DNA from 3 places in the Brevibacterium sp. SMBL_HHYL_HB1 genome. Region 2 is predicted to be linked to each of the others. Evidence: riboswitches for the same ligand, from Rfam matches in the RefSeq annotation. Region 2 holds a riboswitch; each other region holds the start of a gene.
The links. Region 2 has a riboswitch for thiamine pyrophosphate ahead of thiC (phosphomethylpyrimidine synthase ThiC). Riboswitches for the same ligand answer to the same signal wherever they lie in the genome.

Region 1 (7,566 bases), 610 kb from region 2:
CGTCGAGGAACAGCTCGACCAGCCCGGCCCAGGTCAGGGCGTCCTGACCGAAGGTCGGCTCATCGACGATGAGGACCTGCGGTCGGGGAGCGAGCATAGCCGCCACCGACAGGCGACGCTTCTCTCCGCCGGACAGGCTCTGCGGGTGCGCCCCGGCCAGGTCATTCAAACCGAGCACATCGAGCAGCTGCCCGACGCGGTCGTTGACCTCGGCCCTGGACCACCCGGCCAGGTGCGGGCCCAGTCTCAGCTCGGCGGCCACTTCGGCGGTGAGGAACTGATGGGCCGGTTCCTGGAAGACCATGCCGATGCGCGGTGCCAGCAGCGCCGAGGGCCAGGCGAAGGGCCGGACCTGCCTGGTCTTTCCCCGCAGCGCCGGTTCGGCAGTCACCTGACCCGCGAACTCGGGCAGCAGGCCGGCCAGCGTCAGAGCGGTCGTGGACTTGCCGGCTCCATTGGGGCCGACGATCCCCACGGCCTGTCCGGCCCGGACGGTGAGGTCGATGCCGGCGGCCGCCGGTGCCTTCGCACGCGGACGGGACACCGCCAGGCTCTCGGCCCGCAGCAGCACCTCGCCCTCTTCGTCGTCGGTTCCCGAGCCCGGAGCCGCCTCGGCGGTGGGGTGGGCCCGCTCTTCGGCCGGCGCGTTGGGACCGGTCGGCACCCAGATGCCGCAGCCGATGAGCGCGGCCGTCAGTCCCGGGTCTGAGAAGACGCTCTGCGGCGACCCCTCGGCGACCAGACCCTCACGTCCGAGCACGATGACGCGGTCGACGTGGTCGAGCCACAGGCCGACCCGGTGCTCGACGACGACCATGGTCGCCGAGTTAGCCGCCTGGACGGAGAGAACGGCGTCCCTGATCCCGCCGGCCGAGTCCGCGTCGATATTCGCCGTGGGTTCGTCGAGGATGATCACCTGCGGAGACATCGCATGGATCCCGGCCAGGGCCAGGCGCTGCTTCTGTCCTCCGGACAGGGCCGCCGTCGGATGGTCGAGCCGCAGATCGAGACCGAGCGCGGCCAGCGATTCGCGGATCTGGGAGTCGATGGTCTCGGCGGGCAGGCCGAGGTTCTCCATTCCGAAGGCGACGTCGTCGCCGACCCGGGAGAAGATCACCTGCGATTCGGGGTCCTGCAGGACCAATCCGGTCTCACCTCGGTGCGGGTCCGGGCCGGTGTCGCCGACGAGCAGCTCACCGTTTGGGGTGCCGGACTCCTCGGGCAGGACACCGGCCAGCGCGTGCAGCAGCGTGGATTTGCCCGCTCCGGATGGGCCGAGCAGGAGGACCTTCTGCCCGGCGGGGATGTCGAGATCGAGCGGACCGACGGCCGGCTCATCGCGGTCGGCGTGGGTCCATGAATACCCGCGCGCCGTGATCGGCAGGCCCATCAGCGCAGACGACCGGAGGCGAACGAACTCAGCGCCCCGGTCCTCGCGATCGCACGGTAGGCGTACCAGGCCCCGATGCCGGAGAGGACGAGACCGGACACGATCGCACACACCGCGTAGATCGCCTGGTAGCCGAACTGCCATTCGGCGTTGTACATGATGTTCTCGCTCACGGCCATGAAGGCTGCGGCCAGCATGCCCGAGGCCGCAGTGATCCAGAGCGTGAACCGCTTGTACCCGAAGGCTGCGAAGACGAGTTCGGCACCGAGGCCCTGGAGCAGCCCGGACAGCAGCACGGTGGCGCCGAAGTGGGAACCGAGGACCGCCTCGACGACAGCAGCGATGAGTTCGCACAGGAGCGCGGCACCGGGTTTGCGGATGATCGCACCGGCCAGGGGCCCGGCGAGGACCCACAGGCCCGCGATGAGGCCGATCGAGGGTGGGAAGGCCTGGAACGCGAGTTCGAGGACCTTCCAGCTCAGCGCCAGCACCCAGAACACGAGCCCGACGGCGATGCCGAGCACGGCGGTGGTGACGTAGTCGACGACGCGCCACTTCTTCGTCTTCGGCGCCAGGGTGTGGGCCGGCGCGGTCGACGGCGTGGAATTCGGCGTGGTGGTTTTCGGCATTGTGCCTCCTCGGATCAAGGAGGGGTAGAAGAGTCTCGACTTCCTTCGGCGGTACTGACCGCATCAGGTTCGAGGGTCTGCAGCTTCACCTGCACTCTCAGCGCCCCTGACGGCGCTCCCCTGTCGTAGCCACCACTGTACCCCAGGCGACGGGGATTGCCAGGCGGCGGCAGGTGATGGCAGGGCGGCGGCACGATCGGTCGATTCCGTTGTCAGAAATTCACCTGTCGTTTCGTCGTGGGTCGTCTCTCGACAGGCGAGCTTTAATTACCCAGCAGTAGGAATGGTCGGGTGAAAACTCAACATCTCAACAGATCATTCAGCTTCGCATCGGTTCTGGCGCTGGTGACCGGGCTGGTCGCCGCGCCCATTCCCGCCCAGGCCGACGTGACGGAGGAGTCCGCGATCAGCGATCCCGTCCTTCAGGTCGGCGGCGATGAGACCTCTCGCAACCTGTCGTGGATGAGTGAGAGCTCCGGCGGGGGAGAGATTCGGTGGGCGAAGGCCTCAGAGGTCGACGATGGGCAGCTGCCCGCCGATGCGCAGAGTGCAGAGACCACCGACTCCGGGCTCGCCATCGATCTCAGACGCCACTACAACCATGCGGCCATGACCGGGTTGGAACCCGACACCGAGTACGCCTATCGAGTCGGCAGCGAAGAGGACGGCTATACGTCGGTTGAGAACTTCGTCACCGGCCCCAGCGGCGGCGACAGCGAATTCCTCGTCTTCGGCGATCCTCAGATCGGCTCCGGCGGAGGGCGTCCGGACGACGCCGCCGGCTGGGAGCGAACCCTGAACTCGGCATTGGCCACAGCACAGGATCCGCGCTTCTTCTATTCCATGGGCGATCAGGTCAACATCGCGAACAGCCAGAGCCAGTACGAGCAGTACCTCGCTCCCGATGCGACCAGGACGGTCCCCCAAGCGACGACCATCGGCAACCACGATGTGGCTTCGAAGTCCTATGAGCAGCACTTCAACCGCCCGAACGTCAGCCGGGACCACGGCGGAGGAGGTGCGATCACCTCAGGAGGAGACTACTGGTTCATCGACTCAGGCGTCCTGTTCATCAACATCAACTCGAACGAACTCGATACCGACGAGCATGCTGAGTTCATCGATGAGGTCGTCGCCGAGCACGGTGACGAGGCACGGTGGAAGGTCCTCGGATTCCATCACTCGATCTATTCGACCGCAACCCACAACGATGACGCCGATGTGAGGAGGCTGCGGAAGGCCATTCCTCCGGTGGCCGCCCGAAACGACATCGATCTCGTCGTCTCCGGCCACGATCACATCTACAATCGAACGTTCCTCATGGACGCCGAGGGCGAGCCGGTCGACGGGTCCGACGCCGGAATCGCTCAGGAGAAGGAGCCGGGGCAGACGATGTATCTCACACTGACCTCATCCTCGGGTTCGAAGTTCTACGATCATGTTCCGGGTCTCGAATGGGAGGCAAAGAGCGTCCACAACGACGTTCCGGCCTTCACGCGAGTGCGCGTCACCGACGGATCTCTGCGGGCGACGACCTACGAAGTGCCGACCGGGACCGACGGTCAGGTCACGGCCCAAGCCGCGTCCGAGGAGATCGACGACGTCGAGATCAGCCGCGCCTCGGACGAAGCTCCGGAACCGGACGACGACGCCGATGCCGACGGTGCTGGTGCTGGGGCTGATACTGACGGTGCTGGTGCTGGGGCTGACGCTGACGGTGCCGGTGGTGGGGCCGATGCCGCCGGCGGCGAATCCGATTCGGGCGGAGCCGGACCGAACCGGGACGGAACCGAGACAAGCGCCGATGAGGCTGACACCGCCGCGGACGCCGACGGATCCACGCCAGCGGCTGTGGACGCCGAGGCCGAGGGCGGCGAGCCGGGGGCAGGCTCGGAGTCAGACGCAGCTTCCGCCTCGAAGGACGGCGACGACCTGCCGCGCACGGGAACTGAGCTCGCACTTCCGATCGGTCTCGGCGCGGGAACGATCCTCCTCGGTGCTCTGCTGCTGGCTGCGAGCCGGCGGCGTCGGAGCGCACTGCACTGAGATCCTCCACGGCAGGCGAAAGCGCAGTCACGGTCTCGCTGCCGGAGCGGTCACCGTCGTCACGGACGACTGCGAGGGCGGTGACCGCCTCGACCTCATCGCCGGGTCGGGCAAGGCACCTGCTCAGCCGGGCGCCTTGCTGATCAGCTCGGAACCACCATCACCGGACCCTGGGCGTGGTTGAGCACCCCGCGGGAGACGGAGCCGAGCAGAGCGCTCTTGACCCTCCCGCGACCCCGCGTGCCCATCACCAGCAGCTGCGCCCGGGCACTGATCTCGACCAGCGTCTGAGTGGGGTCGCCGACCGGCACCGAGGTGGACACGGACAGGTTCGGGAACTGCTCACGAAGCTTCGCCGCCTCCTTGTCCAATCCGACGGCGAGCTGCTTCTGCCGACGCGCGGAGACCTCCGAGCTGAGCTCGAGCTCGGGGTACCAGTAGAGCCATTCGTCTCCGGCCGGCAGCACCGCCACGACCTCGAGCGGGGCCTCGCGCACGCCGGCCTCGGCGGCTGCGGTGAACATGGCCACGCGGCCGGAGTCCGAGCCGTCGACGGCGACGACCACGGAACCATCGGCAGCGGTCTCGGATGAGGCGCGCCTGCCGACGACGAGGGTCGGACAGTGGGCGTGGGCGGGCAGGGCGGTGGAGACGGAGCCGAGGAGGCGGCCGAGGAAGCCCCCGCGTCCGCGTGCGCCGACGATGACCAGCTCGGCGGCGGAGCTGAGCGTGACGAGCACGCCGGCGGCATCACCGGACTCCGTGCGGAAGCTCGTCTCACCGGGGTGGTCGCGCAGGAGTTCGGCAGCCTCGGCGAGTGTACTCTCCGCCTCCCGCTTCGCCTTCTCGCCTTCGGGCTCACTGGGCATGGAAGCCATGTTCGGGTAGATCATCGTCGGCAGTGCATAGGCGGTGACGACGGTCAGTGTCGTGTTGCGCCGCTCGGCTTCGACTGCGCCGGAGCGCACGGCCAGGGCTGCGAGGTCGGACCCGTCGAAGCCGACGAGGACGCCGAGGTGTCGGTTGAGGCCGGCTTCGGACGGACGTGCTTCGGGCGGGCGGGACTGGTCAGACATCTCGAACCTCTCGATCGGGGCCTGGCCAACCCGGACGCCGACGACGGCCCCGACTGGCGGTTTCGTCAGCGTCGGCACCAGTTTAGCAAGGCCGTTCTACACAGCGTAGAAAAGCGCCTCGGATGAGAGTCGGGGTCTCAGGTCGGGAGCAGAAGGCTCAGATCGGGAAGCCCAGATGGCTGAGTGCGGCCTTGAGGATGTACTCCTGGCCGTAGCAGAGCTCGCTCGTGATGTCTGGGCGCTGAGTCTCCTCGGGAGTCAGCCAGTCGAGGCTGAGCGCATCGGCGCGCGGGGTGCACTCTCCGCGGACCTCGAGGATGAAGCACATGGAGATCGCATGCTGGCGCGGATCGTGCAGCAGCGAGGAGCCCTCGGTGGGGAAGTACTCGGCGATGTGGAACGGTGAGATCGCCGGTGGGATGACCGGCAGCGCCATCGGGCCCAGGTCGTTCTCCGCGTGGCGCATGAGTGCTGAGCGGATGGTCTCGTGGAAGCGGATGCGACCGCCGACGACCTCCCTGCCCAGGGTCCCGTCGTCGAGGCTGCGCAGCAGCAGTCCGATGCGCTCGACATTGCCTGACTCGCCCACCCGGACCGGGATCGCGTTGACATAGGGGATCGGCATGCGTCTGCGCAGCTGGGCGTACTCCGCGTCGTCGAACCAATTCTCGTCGAAGTCCAGGGCAGTTCGAGTCATGAGGCAATCGTCCCACAACGTGGGCCGAGGCAGAAGTGCTTCGTCGGCTCTGGTGGTGAAGCAGCCCATACATCGGGTAAAGTATCTTGACGTCGAGATAAATATCCGACCGGCAGAGACCTGCCCAAGTGACGTGGCCTACAGTTGTGTCAGCACTTTCTGACCGGAACCGGTCGAGGACTATGAAGGGGTATCCATGATCGATCATGAAGTCCGCACTCATAAGAGCTCAGAGAACCTGGCTCGTGAGGATCAGCTCGCCTGGAAGATCGCGGAGGTCGCATCCGACCCGACCCCGGTCGATTCGGACGTCACCGAGATGGTCATCAACCGCGTCATCGACAACGCCTCCGTGGCGGCCGCCTCGGTGCGCCGTTCGGCTCCGATGCACGCTCGCGAACAGGCGCAGACCCATCCCTTCAGCCCCGGCGCCAGCATCTTCGGTCTGCCGCTGACCGACCGCTTCTCCCCGGAGTGGGCGGCATGGGCCAATGGTGTGGCCGTGCGCGAACTCGACTTCCACGACACCTTCCTCGCCGCCGAGTACTCCCACCCCGGTGACAACATCCCGCCGATCCTCGCCGTCGCCCAGCACAAGGGCATCGACGGCAAGGACCTCATCAACGGCGTGGCCACCGGCTACGAGATCCAGGTCGACCTCGTCAAGGGCATGTGCCTGCACGAGCACAAGATCGACCACGTCGCCCACCTCGGCCCGTCGGCCGCAGCCGGAATCGGCGCCATGCTCGGCCTGCCCACCGAGGTGACCTTCCAGGCCGTCCAGCAGGCGCTGCACGTGACCACGGCGACCCGGCAGTCGCGCAAGGGCGAGATCTCGTCCTGGAAGGCCCACGCTCCGGCCTTCGCCGGCAAGATGGCCGTCGAGGCCGTCGACCGGGCGATGCGCGGTGAGGGCGCCCCGAACCCGATCTACGAAGGCGAGGACGGCTTCATCGCCTGGATCCTGTCGGGCCCCGAGGCCCGCTACACCATTCCGCTGCCCGGCAAGGGCGAGGCCAAGCGGGCGATCCTCGACACCTACACCAAGGAGCACTCGGCCGAGTACCAGGCGCAGGCGCTCATCGACCTCGCGCGCAAGCTCGGCGGGCAGATCGAGGACCTGAGCAAGATCAAGCGCATCGTCATCCACACCTCGCACCACACCCACTACGTCATCGGCACCGGTGCCAACGACCCGCAGAAGATGGACCCTGGTGCCAGCCGCGAGACCCTCGACCACTCGATCATGTACATCTTCGCGGTGGCCATGCAGGACCAGGGCTGGCACCACGAGCACTCCTACGCTCCCGAGCGCGCCGGCCGACCCGACACCGTCGAACTCTGGCACAAGATTGAGACGACCGAGGACCCGGAGTGGACCCGCCGCTACCACTCGATCGACCCGAACGAGAAGGCCTTCGGCGGCCGCGTGGAGATCGAGTTCGAGGACGGTTCGACGCTGGTCGACGAGATCGCCGTCGCCGATGCCCACCCCCTCGGCGCCCGTCCCTTCGCCCGGGCGAACTACGTCGAGAAGTTCAAGACACTGGCCGAGGGCATCGTCAGCGATTCCGAGCAGGCCCGGTTCCTCGACCTGGCCGAGAACCTCGAGAGTCTCGACGCCAAGGGCGTGGCCGAGCTGTCCTTCACCGTCGACGGACTCGCCCACAGCGGATCGAAGGGCATCTTCTGATGTTGGGCGCACAGACAACCGCGGCCGAGCGCCGC
Region 2 (7,566 bases):
TCTGCGGGGCCGGTGCCTCACCGATGGCCGCGGATGAGCGCGACCATGCGGTAGTCGAATTCCTGCCAGCTGGTGATCGGCCGGTCGGCCTCCAGCGCCGCCTGGAATTCCTCGACCTCGGTGAGATCGGACTCGAGCGGGATGTCGAAGGGCATCTCCACATAGATCAGCCCGCTGGCATCGGTGTGGACGATGTCGAATCCGGCCTGCTGCGGGTCGAGTTCGTTGTTCATCACGATGAGCAGGCGCCCCTCGGAGGCTTCGTACTCGGACTCGATGCCGTCGTCATAGCCCTGCTGGTGCCGCAGCTCCCGCTGGGCCTGGATGACGAACTCGGAGTAGGCGCCGAGGCCGATCACCGGGATCCGCGAGGTCAGCGCCTCGGTGGCGATGTCGATCAGCCGTGAGCGGGCCTTGCGCCCGAGCACGCTCAGATCCCCACCGGACATCGCGATCCCGTCGAAGCCGACGAGCGAGACCCGCCCGTCGTCGTGGTCCGGGTTGAGAATGGTGATGTCGAGGCCGAAACTCGAGTACCAGGGGCGGGTCACCTCGGCGCTGTCCTCGTCCCACCACACGTAGAACAGGAACGGAACGTTGATCCCGGCCTCCGAGTAAAAGAACGGGGGGCGCCGCTCACCGGCGGTGACCTCGAAGGGCACGACATTGCCCTCGATCGGGGCGGGGCAGGTGGCGAAGGCGGTGAACGCGAAGGGGTAGTTGACCGCGCGGTTGAAGTCGATGACGAGCGAACCGTCCTGGTTCGGCACGCCGAGGTCGAGGGTCCGCCACGCGGGGGTGGTCTTCCCGTTCGTCGAATCGTGGAAGTCCAGCTGGAGCCCGGTCTTCGGGCATCCGGTGGCGAGCAGGCTGACCTCGCCCTGCTTCGTCTCGAAGGTCACGATCCCGGCCGCCTGGGTCTGCAGCTGCAGATCCTCCTGGGCGGTCTCGATCGTGAAGGTCTTGAACGGATCGAACCGGGTGAATCGGCCGAGGAAGACGAAGTCCGGATCCGGGTCGAAGGCCGGGACCTCAAAGAACTTGCCCAACAGGGGCGACTTGGAATCGCGCACGCGCACGCCGAGGCGGCCGCCGCGGTCGATGAGTTCGTAGAGGACGCTGCCGACGGTGAACCAGCTCAGCGATCCCCCCTCGGGCAGACGGGCGCTGAAACCGTTGTCCTCGACCCGGACCTGCGGGCGTGCGGGTGCGGTCTCCTGGTCGGCCCGGTCGCTGACGGTCGGCAGGGTCGAGGTGTCGCTGGGCACCGAGGGGCTGGTCGCCCGCGCCGCACTCGTCGACGGCGCCGTCACTCCGGTCGAGGCCGTCGTCGCATCCGTCTGGGACTCGCTCATGAGGTCGAAGGTCTCGGCGGCGGGGCCGGCCTTGATGCCGGGCTCGAGCGCGATGGTGACCCATCCGTCCTCGACGGTGAACGTGCCGGGGGCCTCGGGCCACGTCGACTCCTGGTCGAGCCAGTGCAGTCCGACGACGCTGAGCCAGCCGAAGGGTTTCGCCAGTGCCGAGTTCCGTGAATCGCGCCAGGTGTTCCACTCAGTCACGAACTGGTTCACGTCGAACACTCCTTGCTGTCGCTGTTGCGGCCACCGGGTCGCGGTCGCCGGGTCCCCGTCACCAGCGCGTACCACCGAATCCGATGCCGACGCGCCGTCTGGAACCAAACCCTCTGCCCTCCAAACTACCGCAAAGGATAGGCTGGGGAAATGAGCGATTCGCACCCGAGACCCGACCTGGCCGCCGAGACCGCGGCCGACCTCAGTGACTTCGTCAGCGCCTCCCCCAGCTCGTATCACGCCGTGGACACCGCGGCCACACGCCTGAAGCAGGCCGGCTTCTCCCGCCTCGACGAATCGACGTCGTGGGCCCTGTCGCCCGGGTCCGGTCACTACGTCGTCCGTGACGGAGCACTCATCGCCTGGATCAATCCCACCACCCCCGCCGAGGCGGTGCCCGGGTTCCGGGTGTTCGGATCCCACACGGACTCCCCCGCCTTCAAGCTCAAACCCGGTGCCGAGTACACCGCCGAGGGCATGCGCCAGGTCGGAGTCGAGATCTACGGCGGTCCGCTGCTGAATTCCTGGCTCGACCGGGAGCTGGCCTTCGCCGGTCGCCTCAGCCTCGCCGACGGCACCGTCGCGCTGGCCCGCACGGGACCGATCGCGCGGATCCCGCAGCTGGCGATCCACCTCGACCGCCAGGTCAACGACGGTCTGACCCTGGACAAGCAGCGTCACACCGCACCAGTGATCGGTCTGGCCGACCTCGCCGAGGCCGATATCGTCGAGCTGCTCGCCGCCTCCGCCGAGGTGGACCCCGAGACCGTCGTCGGACACGACGTCTACACCATCCCGGCCCAGGAGCCCAGCCGCTTCGGGGCGGCCGAGGAGTTCTTCGCCTCGCCGCGGCTGGACAACCTTCTGTCCGTCCACGCCGGCGTCACCGCGCTGACGAACCTCGACGCCGACGGGCTCGAGGCCATCGCACTCTTCGCCGCCTTCGACCACGAGGAGATCGGGTCGAATTCGCGCTCCGGTGCCTGCGGGCCCTTCCTCGCCGATGTCACCGAACGCATCATCGCCTCCCTGCTGCCGAACTCGACGCGCAGCGATTACCTGACCGCCCTCGCGTCCTCGGTGTGCGTGTCCTCGGACGCCGGGCATGCCGCCCACCCGAACTACCCGGAGCGGCATGACCCGCATGTCAGGCCCCGCCTCGGCGGCGGTCCCCTGCTCAAGCTCAACGCCCAGCAGCGCTACGCCACCGATGCGGTGGGCACGGCGGTGTGGTCGCGGGCCTGTGCGGCCGCCGGTGTCGAGTATCAGGACTTCGTGTCGAACAACGCGATGCCCTGCGGGTCGACGATCGGCCCGCTGACGGCTACACGACTGGGCATGACCACCGTCGATGTGGGCCCGGCCCTGTATTCGATGCACTCGGCCCGCGAGATGGTCGCGGTCTCCGACGTCGTCGCCCTCGGAGCCGCCGCGAAGACGTTCCTCCAGGGCGCTTGAGCGCCGCGGCGTCCAAAGCGCAGCGGCGTCGGGTGGCGTCTGGTGGTGCCGGGGTGGCGTCTGGTGGCGCCGGGGTGGCGTCGTTCGAGGCCTGGCGGCGCAGCGGCACCCTCATTCAACGCCTCGTTCAAGGCCAACAGCGTCGTTCAAGGCGTAGCGCCGCACCAACAACGTCGGTCAAGGCGGGCCGCACATATCGAACGGTGCACGATTCGACAACTGCGCTCCGCCTTGAACGAGGGACATGAAGCGCGCTAAGGCTTGAACGAGCCGCGTCGGGCGCGCTCCGCCTTGAACGAGCGACGCGGGACGAAGGTGTTCTCCCAAGCTGCTCAGAAGCCACAGCAGCAACGTCATTCAGAGCGCATTGAGTGCAACAACGACGTCGCTCGAGGCTCGGCGACGCAGCGGCTGCCTCACTCAACGCCTCGTTCAAGGCCAACAGCGTCGTTCAAGGCGTAGCGCCGCACCAACAACGTCGGTCAAGACGGGCCGCAAATATCGAACGGTGCACGATTCGACAACTGCGCTACGGCTTGAACGAGCCGCGTCGGAAGCGCTCCGGCTTGAACGAGCGACGCGAGGCGGGCAGATTGCGCGGGTTCGACGCCGCCTTTCGCATTCGCTTCATCGGCCGAATGCCTCAGCTGGTTTGTCTTCCCGCTGACCCCGTGATAGAAGTTGCACGACCCCACGGGAGCCCTCTGGAAGGGCTGAGATCGGACTGGATCGTCCGAGACCGTAGAACCTGATCCGGTTGATACCGGCGTAGGAAGTGAGGACTGCGGATGACTGCGTTCACCCCTGAAACACCAGCCCACACCACCTCCGGAGGCCCTGCCCACTCGGCCTCCGAGGCGACCGTCGAAACACCTGCCCGCTCGGCCTCCAAATCGACCGCAGAAACCCCCGCCGAGGTGGCCTCGGAATCCTCAGCCACTCCGAACAACCCGAACCCTTCGACCACTCCGAACGACCCGACCCCCTCGTCCACCCCGAACTCCCCGAACCCCTTCTCCACCGAGCAGTACGCGACGCATTCGCAGGCGTGGGTCGAAGACGCCGAGCACAACATCCGGGTGCCCGTCACCCGCATCGACCTCGACGATTCGAACTCGAAGCCGAACCAGCCCGTCCACGTCTACCGGACCGTCGGACCGGGAAGCGTCCCCGAGGAGGGACTGCCGGCCATGCGATTCCCCTGGATCGACGCCCGCCTCGACACGGAGACCTACGAAGCGCGCGGGCACCTCATCGCCGATGACGGGCGCGCCGCAGTCCGCCGGGGCGCACCCACCCAGCAGTGGCAGGGCCGCAAACCGGTTCCGCGCCGGGCCAAGTCCGGGCGCACGGTCACCCAGATGCACTACGCCCGGCAGGGCATCATCACCCCGGAGATGCGGTACGTGGCCCTGCGCGAGCAGTGCGACGTCGAACTCGTCCGTGCCGAGCTCGCCGCCGGGCGCGCGATCATCCCGAACAACATCAACCACCCCGAGTCGGAGCCGATGATCATCGGCAAGGCCTTCCTGGTCAAGATCAACGCGAACATCGGCAACTCCGCGGTCACCAGCTCCATCGCCGAGGAGGTGCAGAAGCTGCGTTGGGCCGCGAAGTGGGGTGCCGACACCCTCATGGACCTGTCGACCGGCAACGACATCCACACCACCCGCGAGTGGATCATCCGCAACTCCCCGATCCCCATCGGCACCGTCCCGATCTACCAGGCTCTGGAGAAGATCGACGGCGATGCGAACGCGCTGACCTGGGAGATCTATCGCGACACCGTCATCGAGCAGTGCGAGCAGGGCGTGGACTACATGACCGTCCATGCCGGTGTGCTCCTGCGCTACGTGCCGCTGACGGCCGACCGGGTCACCGGGATGGTCTCCCGCGGAGGATCCATCATGGCCGGCTGGTGCTTGGCCCACCACGAGGAGAACTTCCTCTACACCCACTTCGACGAACTCTGCGAGATCTTCGCCCGCTACGATGTCGCGTTCTCGCTCGGCGACGGGCTGCGCCCTGGATCCATCGCCGATGCCAATGACGCCGCCCAGTTCGCCGAACTCGACACCCTGGCCGAGCTGACCGAAAGGGCCTGGGCCCACGACGTCCAGGTCATGGTCGAAGGCCCGGGCCACATTCCGCTCCACCTCGTGCGCGAGAACGTCGAACGTCAGCAGGAGCTGTGCCACGGTGCTCCCTTCTACACCCTGGGTCCGCTGGTCACCGATATCGCACCCGGCTACGACCACATCACCTCGGCGATCGGGGCGACCGAGATCGCCCGCTACGGCACGGCCATGCTCTGCTACGTCACCCCGAAGGAGCACCTCGGCCTGCCCGACCTCGACGACGTCAAGACCGGGGTGATCACCTACAAGATCGCCGCGCATGCCGCCGACGTCGCGAAGGGACATCCCGGTGCGACGGCCCGCGATGATGCCCTGTCGAAGGCTCGCTTCGAATTCCGCTGGCGCGACCAGTTCGCGCTCGGCCTCGACCCGGAGACTGCCGAGGACTTCCACGATCAGACGCTGCCGGCGGAACCTGCGAAGACCGCGCACTTCTGCTCGATGTGCGGGCCGAAGTTCTGCTCCATGCGCATCTCCCAGGACATCCGCGACACCTACGGCAGCGCCGAGGCGCAGGCGGCACTGGCGGGAATGCAGGAGAAGAGTCGTGAGTTCCTCGCCTCAGGTGGACAGGTCTACCTGCCCGAGCCGACACTGGGCCCGCCCTCCCAGTGAGACGAACCCGTCCGCCCAATGAGGCGGCCACACCCACGCAGCGAGGTGGCCCCACGGCCTCGATCGGCGGGTAGGTTGTGGTCCATGAGCGAGCTCCAGCGCGCGTTCGACGCGCATCTGCACATCATCGACCCGAACCACCCGCTGATCGAGAACCACGGCTTCCTGCCCGATCCGTTCACCGTCGCCGACTACCGCGCCCGACTGCGCAGCCTGCCGCAGACCGGTGTCCAGGTCGTCGGCGGCGCGGTCGTCTCCGGGTCGTTCCAGGGCTTCGATCAGGGCTGCCTCATCGAGGCTCTGCGACAGCTCGGTCCCAACTATGTCGGCGTCACCCAGCTGCCCGCTGAGACCACCGATGACCAGATCCTGCGCCTCGACGAGGCGGGCGTGAAGGCTCTGCGCTTCAACATCGCACGCGGTGGCTCGGCCAGGCTCGACGCCCTCGACGGCTTCGCTCGCAGGGTCCACGACATCGCCGGCTGGCATGCCGAGCTCTACATCGACGCCCGCACCATCGATGACGACCTCGCCGATCGCATCGCCTCCCTGCCGGCCGTGAGCATCGACCACCTCGGCATGCACTCCGACGGCCTGCTCACCCTGCTGCGGCTGGTCGAACGCGGGGTGAAGGTCAAGGCGACCGGGTTCGGCCGGGTGGAGCTCGACCCCGCCGAAGCCATCCGCCGCATCGTCGACACCGACCCGAACGCGCTGATGGTGGGCACAGATCTGCCGTCGACGAGAGCCCGCAGGCCCTTCGCCGATGCCGACCTCGCTCTCATCCTCCAGGTACTCGACCCCGCCGAGGCGGACGCGGTGTTCTGGACCAACGCGGCGAACTTCTACGGCGTCGGCTCCGACCGGGGTCCCTCCGCCGCTTCTCCATCGAGTAGCATGCCCGGATGAGCTCCACACGAACAGATCTTGCCGCCCGCCTGCGCGACCTCGACGGGCGCAGCTACGGCAACTACAAGCAGATCACCGGCCGCTACCGGTTCGGTCCGGTCACGGTCTTCATCGACCGGGTCCAGGTCGACCCGTTCGCCTCACCGTCGAAGGTGCGGGTGCGCATCGACCGCGCCGAGGCGGGCTTCCCCACCGACATCACGACCGATGGCGCCGACCGCATCGCCGTCGCCGACTTCCTGCTGCGAACAGGCACCAAGGCCCTGGCCGACCTCGGGCAGCGCGCGATCATCCTCGGCCGGCCGGGTCAGGAGATCCTCGAACGCACGAACGTGCGCATCGACGACGACGGCTTCGAAGCGCGTCTGCTCGTCAACCTGCCGGCCAAGGGCCGGCGCATCCTGGGCCGTCAGGCCGCCGACATCCTCACCCGCAATGTGCCCGAACTCGCCCGGACGATGTTCCTCCACTCCGGCCTCGACGCCGAGGCCCTGCGTCAACACGTGCAGCTGCACCGGGATCAGCTGGAGCTGCGGTCCCGCCTCGGCGATGAGGGGCTGGTGGCCTTCGTCGGCAACGATGCGATCCTGCCGCGCCGCTCCGGCGACTCCGATCTGCCGATGGACTCCGCGGCGGTGCCGTTCCGCAGCCCGGACTCGCTCGAGACCACGTTCGTCCTGGCCAGCGGGCGCAGCGTCACCGGCATGGCGATCCCGCACGGGGTCACCGTCATCGTCGGCGGCGGCTACCACGGGAAGTCGACGATTCTGCGCGCGCTCGAACGCGGCGTCTACCCGCACATCGCCGGCGACGGACGCGAATGGGTGATCGCCGAGCCGACCGCGAGCTCCATCCGCGCCGAGGACGGGCGC
Region 3 (7,566 bases), 1.5 Mb from region 2:
GCAATCAGAAGGGACAGGGAAACGCGGAAGCCGACAGCGGTTCTTCAGGCGACGGAGACGTCACCATCGCGCTGCTCCTTCCCGAGTCGAAGACCACCCGATACGAGTCCCTCGACAAACCGAACTTCGAGAAGTACGTCGCCGAGGCCAACCCCGATGCGAAGGTCGAATACCGCAACGCGAACCAGGACGCGACCCAGCAGCAACAGCAGTTCGAAGCGGCCGTGACCGAGGGCGTCGACGCCATCGTCCTCGACCCCGTCGACGCTTCCGCCGTGTCCTCGGCGCTGTCGAAGGCGCAGGCGAAGAAGATCCCGGTCATCTCCTACGACCGCTTCTTCGAAGGCGCCGACTACTACACCTCGTTCGACAACAAGAAGATCGGCAACCTGCAGGGCCAGGCCGTGCTCGACGGGCTCGAAGACGAAGGCACCGACCCGACGTCGGGCCCGGTGTGGATGGTCAACGGTGATCCGAAGGACCCCAACGCCGCGGACTTCAAGGCCGGCGCCGAGGAGACCCTCGAGGACGCCGGCGTCGACATCGCCGCCAGCCACGACACCCTCGACTGGAACCCCGACGACGCCCGCCAGTGGGTCGAGGGTCAGCTGCAGGGCGACGGTGAGGAGCCGATCGCGATCTACGCAGCCAACGACGGCACCGCCGGCGGTGTCATCGCCGCTGTGAACAAGGCCAAGGTCGACACCGTCATCACCGGTCAGGACGCCGAGGTCGACGGCCTGCAGAACATCCTCAAGGGGGATCAGTACGCGACCATCTACAAGTCGATCCCGCCGCAGGCCGAATTCGCCGCCAACGCCGCTGTCGCGCTGGCCGCCGGTGAGGACGTCGACGGCGGAACCACCTACAAGGACACTCCGACCGACTTCGTCGAGGCCGAGGTCGTCACGAAGGACTCCGTCAAGGACATCGTCGGCGACCAGATCAAGGCCGAAGACATCTGCACCGGCAGTGTGAAGGAGCTCTGCGACGACGCAGGAGTGAAGTGACCGACCTCGTCGTCGGCGGCCATCCGGTCGCCGACGCTCGGGCCGAAACGATCGTGACGAGTAGGAACAGATGACATCTGAGACACCCGAACCGGCGCCCGCTGCATCGCGGGCGCCGGGAGGCGACAGCGAACCCGTGCTCGAACTGCGCGGCATCAACAAACGGTTCGGGGCCGTCCAGGCCCTGACCGACATCCATCTCACCGTCGGCCGCGGCGAAGTCGTCGGCCTCGTCGGCGACAACGGCGCCGGCAAGTCGACCCTGATCAAGGTCATCGCCGGAGTCCACGCCGCCGATGAGGGCGATCTGGTCATCAACGGCGCGCGACAGAGGTTCTCCTCGCCCAAGGACGCGCAGAAGGCCGGAGTGGCCACCGTGTTCCAGGACCTGGCCCTGTGCGAGAACCTCGACGTCGTGGCCAACCTGTTCCTCGGGCATGAGAAGACCCGCGGACCGGTGCTCGATGAGGTGGCCATGGAGGCGAAGTCCTGGGAGCTGCTGCGCAGCCTGTCGGCGAAGATCCCGAGCGTGCGAGTGCCGATCGCGGCCCTGTCCGGCGGTCAGCGCCAGACCGTCGCGATCGCCCGGTCGCTGCTGGGCGAACCGTCTCTGGTCATGCTCGATGAGCCGACCGCCGCACTCGGAGTGGCGCAGACGGCCGAGGTGCTCAACCTCATCGAAAGGCTCAAGGAGCGGGATCTGGGAGTGCTGCTCGTCAGCCACAATATGGCCGATGTGCAGGCCGTCGCCGATCGCGTCCACGTGCTGCGGCTGGGCAAGGACGCCGGCGACTTCCCCGGCGACGAACGCACCGATGTGCTCGTCGCCGCCATCACCGGTGCCAGTGACAATGTCGTGACCCAGAGGGCCGCACGCAGGGGTGAGCGCCGATGACCCGCAACTCCTTCATCACCGATGAGCGGATCTCCAGCGAGGGACTGATCGGCACGTTCGTCCGCCGGGTCAAGGAGGGCCAGCTCGGGTCGTTCCCGGTCATCCTCGCGCTCGTCGTCATCGTCATCGTGTTCCAAACCGCCGACAGCAATTTCATCTCCCCGGCCAATCTCGTCAACCTCTCCACCCAGGTCGCGTTCCTCGCGATCCTCGCTCTGGGCATCAACCTCATCCTGCTCCTGGGCGAGATCGATCTGTCCCTGGCGCAGCTGGGCGGGCTGGCGGCCTCGCTGCTCGGGGTGCTCGTGGTCAGGCAGGGCGTGCCGCCGCTGATCGCGCTGGTCATCATGCTGCTGCTCGGCCTCGTCGTCGGAGCCGTGCAGGGATGGTTCTTCGCCGTCGTCGGCATCCCGGCGTTCGTCGTGACCCTGGCCGGACTGCTCGCGTTCACCGGCCTGACATTGACGACTCTGGGCACGCAGAAGAACCTGTCGATGTCGGAAACCTTCGCCTTCGACTTCGCCAGCTACTACTTCCCAGCCATCTGGGCGTATGTCTTCGGAGCGATCGCGATCACCGGCTTCGGGGCGGGCATCATCTACTCGAAGCTGCGCCGGCACCGTGAGGGACTGAGCGCACCGAGCTGGACCTCGGCCATCGTGCGCATCGTGCTGCTGGCCGCGATCGTCTTCGGATTCCTCATCCTCGTCAACCAGGACTTCGGCCTGGCGATGCCCTTCTTCCTCATGATGGTCATCGCGATCGTCATCGACCTGGTGCTGCGCAAGACCCGCTACGGCCGCTCGATCTACGCCGTCGGCGGCAAGGTCGAGGCCGCCAGGCGGGCCGGCATCCGCGTCACCTGGGTGCGCATCAGCGTGTTCATGACCGCCGGGGTGCTCGCCGCCCTGTTCGGGTTCATCAAGACCGGTGTGACGACGAATGCGGGATCGACCCTGGTCAGCACCCAGGATCTGCTCAACGCGATCGCGGCGGCCGTCATCGGCGGAACCTCCCTGTTCGGCGGGCGCGGTTCGGCCTGGGCCGCGGTCCTCGGCGCACTCGTCGTCGGCGCGATCAACAACGGTCTCTATCTCATCGGCTTCAACTCCGACGCGCAGCAGATCATCACCGCGCTCGTTCTGCTCACCGCCGTCGTCGTCGATGCGCTCAGCCGCCGCGGCCACAGGTACGTCGGCCGGGGGTAGCGGACAGGCCGCCACGTGCGGACTCGCCCCGTACCTGTGGGGCTGATACAGTCGAAGCCAATGACATGGGGTGCCTCATGACGATCCGCGGCAACGGGGAGCGCAGAGGCTGAGAGAACACCCATCGAACCTGATCTGGGCCATACTAGCGAAGGGATCGTCATGGTTGACTTCGACCTGCGTTCTGCCAACGCACGACTGCGTGCGGGACATCCAATCATCCAATGCATCACGAACACCGTCGTGCAGCAATTCAGCGCGAACGTGCTCCTGGCCGTCGGTGCCTCCCCGGCGATGCTCGACCATGAGGCCGACGCCGGGCAGTTCGCCGGCATCGCCAACGGCGTGCTCATCAACTTCGGCACCGCCTCGAACCACCAGCTGCTCGCCGCCGATGCCGCCATCGACGTCGCCGCTGCCGCCGGCAAGCCCTGGGTCCTCGACCCGGTCAGCGTCGGCGCGGTCGACTTCCGCACCTCCCGCATCCGCCGCGCCGCCGCCGACCGACCGACCGCGATCCGCGGCAACGCCTCGGAGATCGCGGCTCTGGCCGGAGTCGGCCTCGGCGGACGGGGAGTCGACTCCACCGATGAGGTGGACGCCGTTCTGCCCGCAGCCGTCCAGCTGGCGCGCACGACCGGTGCGATCGTCGCGGTCTCCGGGCCCAGAGATGCCGTCGTCGCCCACATCGACGGGACCGACCATGTGGCCCATATCGACGGCGGGCACGAATTCATGCCGCTGGTCATCGGCACCGGCTGCTCCCTCGGCGCCGTCACCGTCGCCTACCTGGCCGGCGCGGGCAAGGGCACTGCCGGACCCGACTCCGATGTGTCGGTGCCCGCGGCCGCGGCGTCGGCAGATCCGGGCGCGACCGCCTCGGCGCGGTTCGAAGCCGTCGTCGCCGCCCACGCGCATTTCGCCGTCGCCGGAGAACTCGCCGCCGCCGGGGCGCAGGGACCGGGCAGCTATTCGGTCAGCTTCCTCGACGCACTCCACGCCGTCACCGGTGACCAGCTGGCCCAGGCCCGGGTCAGCCACCGAACGCTGACCGCGGACGAAGGCGTGCAGGCATGACCGCCGGCTCCCGCTTCGCCGGCATCGACACCCGCCTCTACCTCGTCACCGACTCCGCCCAATGCGAAGCGGCCGGCCGCAGCGTCGCCGAGACCGTGGCCGAAGCCGTTGCCGGGGGAGTGGGCATCGTCCAGGTCCGCGACAAGGACATCGACGACGCCGCCTTCTACTCACTGACCCGTCAGGTCATCGCCGCCATCGACACCGCCACGGCCGGCACCGACCGCCACGTTCCCCTCGTCCTCAACGACCGCGTCGAGGTGGCCCGCCGCCTCATCGACGAAGGCGAGAGTGTGCACATCCACGTCGGCCAATCGGACACCTCGGTCGGTGACGTCCGCGCCGCACTCGGCCCCGAACCGCTCATCGGCCTGTCCGCGGCCGACAGTGCCGAATTCGCCGCCGCCCGCAACACCGGCGTCGTCGATCTGATCGGCATCGGACCCGTCTTCGACACCAAGACGAAGGCCGACGCCCCCGACGGCATCGGCCCCGACCGCCTCGGCAAACTCGCCGCCGAAGCGGGAATCCCGGCCGTCGCGATCGGCGGGATCAGCATCGACCGGGCGCCCGAGCTGCGCGGGCGCGGGCTGCTCGGCATCTGCGTGGTCTCGGCGATCTGTGCGGCCGAGGATCCGAAGGCCGCGGCCCGGCAGCTGCTCGCCGCCTTCACCGGAGGTCAGGAGTGAGCACACGCCCGCCCATCACCCTGTCCATCGCCGGCACCGACCCCAGCGGCGGAGCCGGAATCCACGCCGACCTCAAGACCTTCACCGCCCGAGGAACCCTCGGCACGACCGTCATCACGGCCCTCGTGGCGCAGAACACGCACGGAGTGTCGCGGGTCTACCCGATCGACGTCGATTTCGTGGCCGACCAGTTCGACTCCGTGCTCGATGACATGCCCGTCGACGCCTCGAAGTCCGGGATGCTCGGCACGCGCCGACTCGTCGAACTCGTCGCCGCCCGTGCCGCGACCGGCAGGCTCGGCTTCTTCACCGTCGACCCGGTGATGATCGCGACCTCCGGCCACCGCCTCCTCGAAGCCGATGCCGTCGACGCGGTCCGCACCCACCTGCTGCCGGCCGCCGACCTCATCACCCCGAACCTGCCCGAGGCGGCTCTGCTGCTCGGTGACGACGAACCGGAAGCGCAGACGCCGGAGCAGATGCGCGACCAGGCCCGCCGCCTGCTCGACCGGGGTCCTGGCGCCGTTCTGCTCAAGGGCGGGCACGGCACCCATGGAGACGTCACCGACATCCTCGCCACCCGTGACGGACAGATGAGCGAATTCACCCACCCGCGGGTGGACACGCCGAACACGCACGGGACCGGATGCACCCTGTCCGCGGCGATCACCGCCGAGGTGGCCGCGCTCGGTCGGCAAAGCGCAGGCGCGGCGGGGGCGAACGGCCAGGCCGCGGCCAGGTCCGCGGCAGATGCCGACCTCCTCGGCGAGGCCGTCAGCAATGCACTGGACTTCCTGGCCAGAGCCCTGGTCTCGGCAGCCGACTGGCAGGTCAGCCTCGAGCCCGACGGCGCCCACGGCCCCGTCGACCACCAGGTCGACATCGTGCGCGGCCAGCCTGCCTGAACCCGCGCGAACCGACCCGCTCACGACCCGAGTGCACTGATTCCCGTCCGCGGCCCACGCCGGCCTCGCGTCCGGGCTCGGGCCCGATGCTGGCTCGGACCCGGACCATTGCGCCCCGCCACGAGTCTCAACCACACGAATCCCGACCACACGAAGCCCAATCACACGAGTACGAAGGAGTTCCCATGACCGTCAACTTCGCCGCCGGCCCGCAGACCACCCAGCTGTGGGAGCGCGTCCGCCCGATCGTCGCACAGATCGAAGACCTGCCGTTCCTCGCCCAGCTCGCCGACGGCAGCCTCGACGTCACGGCGTTCACGAACTACATCATCCAGGACGGCATCTACCTGAACGGCTACGCGAAGGCGATGTCCTTCCTCGCCGCGAAGACCGTCGACCGGGACGAGTCGCGCTTCTGGGCCGGTTCCGCCGCCGAGGCGATCACGGTCGAGGAGGGCATGCACGAAGAGCTGCTCGCCGATTCGCGTCTGGCGGCCGCGTATTCCGAGCTCAGCGGCGGTTCCACGGCCTCGCCGACCACGCTCGGCTATGTGTCCTTCCTCGTCGCCACGGCCGCCAGCCGCTCCTACGGTGAAGGCGTGGCCGGAGTGCTGCCGTGCTTCTGGGTCTACGCCCACATGGGCAAGGTGCTCATCGACCAGGCCGGGCAGATGGCCGCTGACCACCCGTATCGGACCTGGGTGCAGACCTATGACTCACCGGAGTTCGACGAATCGACCCGCCGCGCGGTCGTCATCCTCGAACAGGAGCTCGAGAAGGCCCCGGAGGAAGAAGCCGCGCGCATGCGTGCGGCGTTCGAACAGGCCTGTGTCTACGAACTCCACTTCTGGGCCTCGGCACATGCGATGCAGAACTGGGACGCCTCCGTGTTCCTGCCGCAGGGCGCTGCGAGCGTCTGAGGGAAGCTGCTGAGACCGTCGCTGCCACGACGGCGCTGAACCGGATCGCCGCCGCTGCGCCGAGGCCGGCCCGCTGTGCTGGGTCACCTCGGCGGGCGGAGCCGGCGGACGAGGTTGATCAGGGCCGCGGCGGTGATGATGAGGAAGACACCCGTGGGAAGGAACGTCATCCCCGTCGCCCCGCGCCCTTCGCGCATGACCATCACAAGCACCGACGTCAGCAGCAGCGCCAAGGCGCCACCGGTGAAGCGCATGAACTGCATGAGGCAGTCATAGAGGTAGGCGCGCTCACCGTTGTTCAGCCAGTAGTCCTTGAACGGGATGTTGACGATGGAGGCGGGCAGCTTCTCCCAGATCCACCGGATCGAGAAGAGCACGGGGATTCCCACTCCGATCGGCACGAGCCAGCCCAGCGTGCTCGCCTTCGACGACCAATCATCGGGCTGCCCCGACGCGTCGAAATGGCTGGCCACAGTCTCCGGAGCCTGCACCCAGAACCAGATGGCGGATCCGATGAACACGAGGATCGAGAGGACCGCGAACACGAGCGCGGCGAAGTCTGCCATCGGGGACCGGCGGGGATTCGGAGAGGAAGTCACCCTGCCACTCTAACAACATGGGAAGTCGCCCACGCCCTCTGTCATAGGGGCCGCGGGCGTTCGACAGCTGCGACGACCGGGATCAGGCCCGTGAAGATTCCGAGGGATCCTCTGGATAGTGTGTGAGCGGACCGAACGCCCCGAGCGCATGCCAACCGCGACGCAGCGTGGTCCACAGCAGCACATGGTCGACTTCCATGAGGGGGACGCGGTCGTGTTTCGGGCAGGCGTATCGCCCGATGAAGAATACGATCGTCGAGAAC

Region 1: another riboswitch for thiamine pyrophosphate. It lies ahead of IG171_RS11690 (ECF transporter S component); the one in region 2 lies ahead of thiC (phosphomethylpyrimidine synthase ThiC).
Region 3: another riboswitch for thiamine pyrophosphate. It lies ahead of IG171_RS02270 (hydroxyethylthiazole kinase); the one in region 2 lies ahead of thiC (phosphomethylpyrimidine synthase ThiC).

The regions. Positions count from the first base shown of each region.
Region 1 is NZ_CP062936.1:2,509,930-2,517,495, reverse strand. It holds gene IG171_RS11695 (ABC transporter ATP-binding protein) at 1-1,390, opposite strand, end outside; gene IG171_RS11690 (ECF transporter S component) at 1,390-2,019, opposite strand; TPP riboswitch at 2,043-2,151, opposite strand; gene IG171_RS11685 (FN3 domain-containing metallophosphoesterase family protein) at 2,311-4,065, shown strand; gene IG171_RS11680 (universal stress protein) at 4,209-5,141, opposite strand; gene IG171_RS11675 (DUF4916 domain-containing protein) at 5,299-5,838, opposite strand; gene IG171_RS11670 (MmgE/PrpD family protein) at 6,035-7,531, shown strand; gene prpB (methylisocitrate lyase) at 7,531-7,566, shown strand, end outside.
Region 2 is NZ_CP062936.1:3,115,037-3,122,602, forward strand. It holds gene IG171_RS14395 (DUF1684 domain-containing protein) at 18-1,574, opposite strand; gene IG171_RS14400 (M18 family aminopeptidase) at 1,725-3,032, shown strand; TPP riboswitch at 3,717-3,825, shown strand; gene thiC (phosphomethylpyrimidine synthase ThiC) at 3,821-5,785, shown strand; gene IG171_RS14410 (amidohydrolase family protein) at 5,870-6,694, shown strand; gene IG171_RS14415 (ABC-ATPase domain-containing protein) at 6,691-7,566, shown strand, end outside.
Region 3 is NZ_CP062936.1:479,661-487,226, forward strand. It holds gene IG171_RS02255 (substrate-binding domain-containing protein) at 1-1,010, shown strand, start outside; gene IG171_RS02260 (ATP-binding cassette domain-containing protein) at 1,081-1,905, shown strand; gene IG171_RS02265 (ABC transporter permease) at 1,902-3,113, shown strand; TPP riboswitch at 3,170-3,288, shown strand; gene IG171_RS02270 (hydroxyethylthiazole kinase) at 3,276-4,190, shown strand; gene thiE (thiamine phosphate synthase) at 4,187-4,879, shown strand; gene thiD (bifunctional hydroxymethylpyrimidine kinase/phosphomethylpyrimidine kinase) at 4,876-5,784, shown strand; gene IG171_RS02285 (TenA family protein) at 5,970-6,704, shown strand; gene IG171_RS02290 (DUF1648 domain-containing protein) at 6,788-7,303, opposite strand; gene IG171_RS02295 (hypothetical protein) at 7,386-7,566, opposite strand, start outside.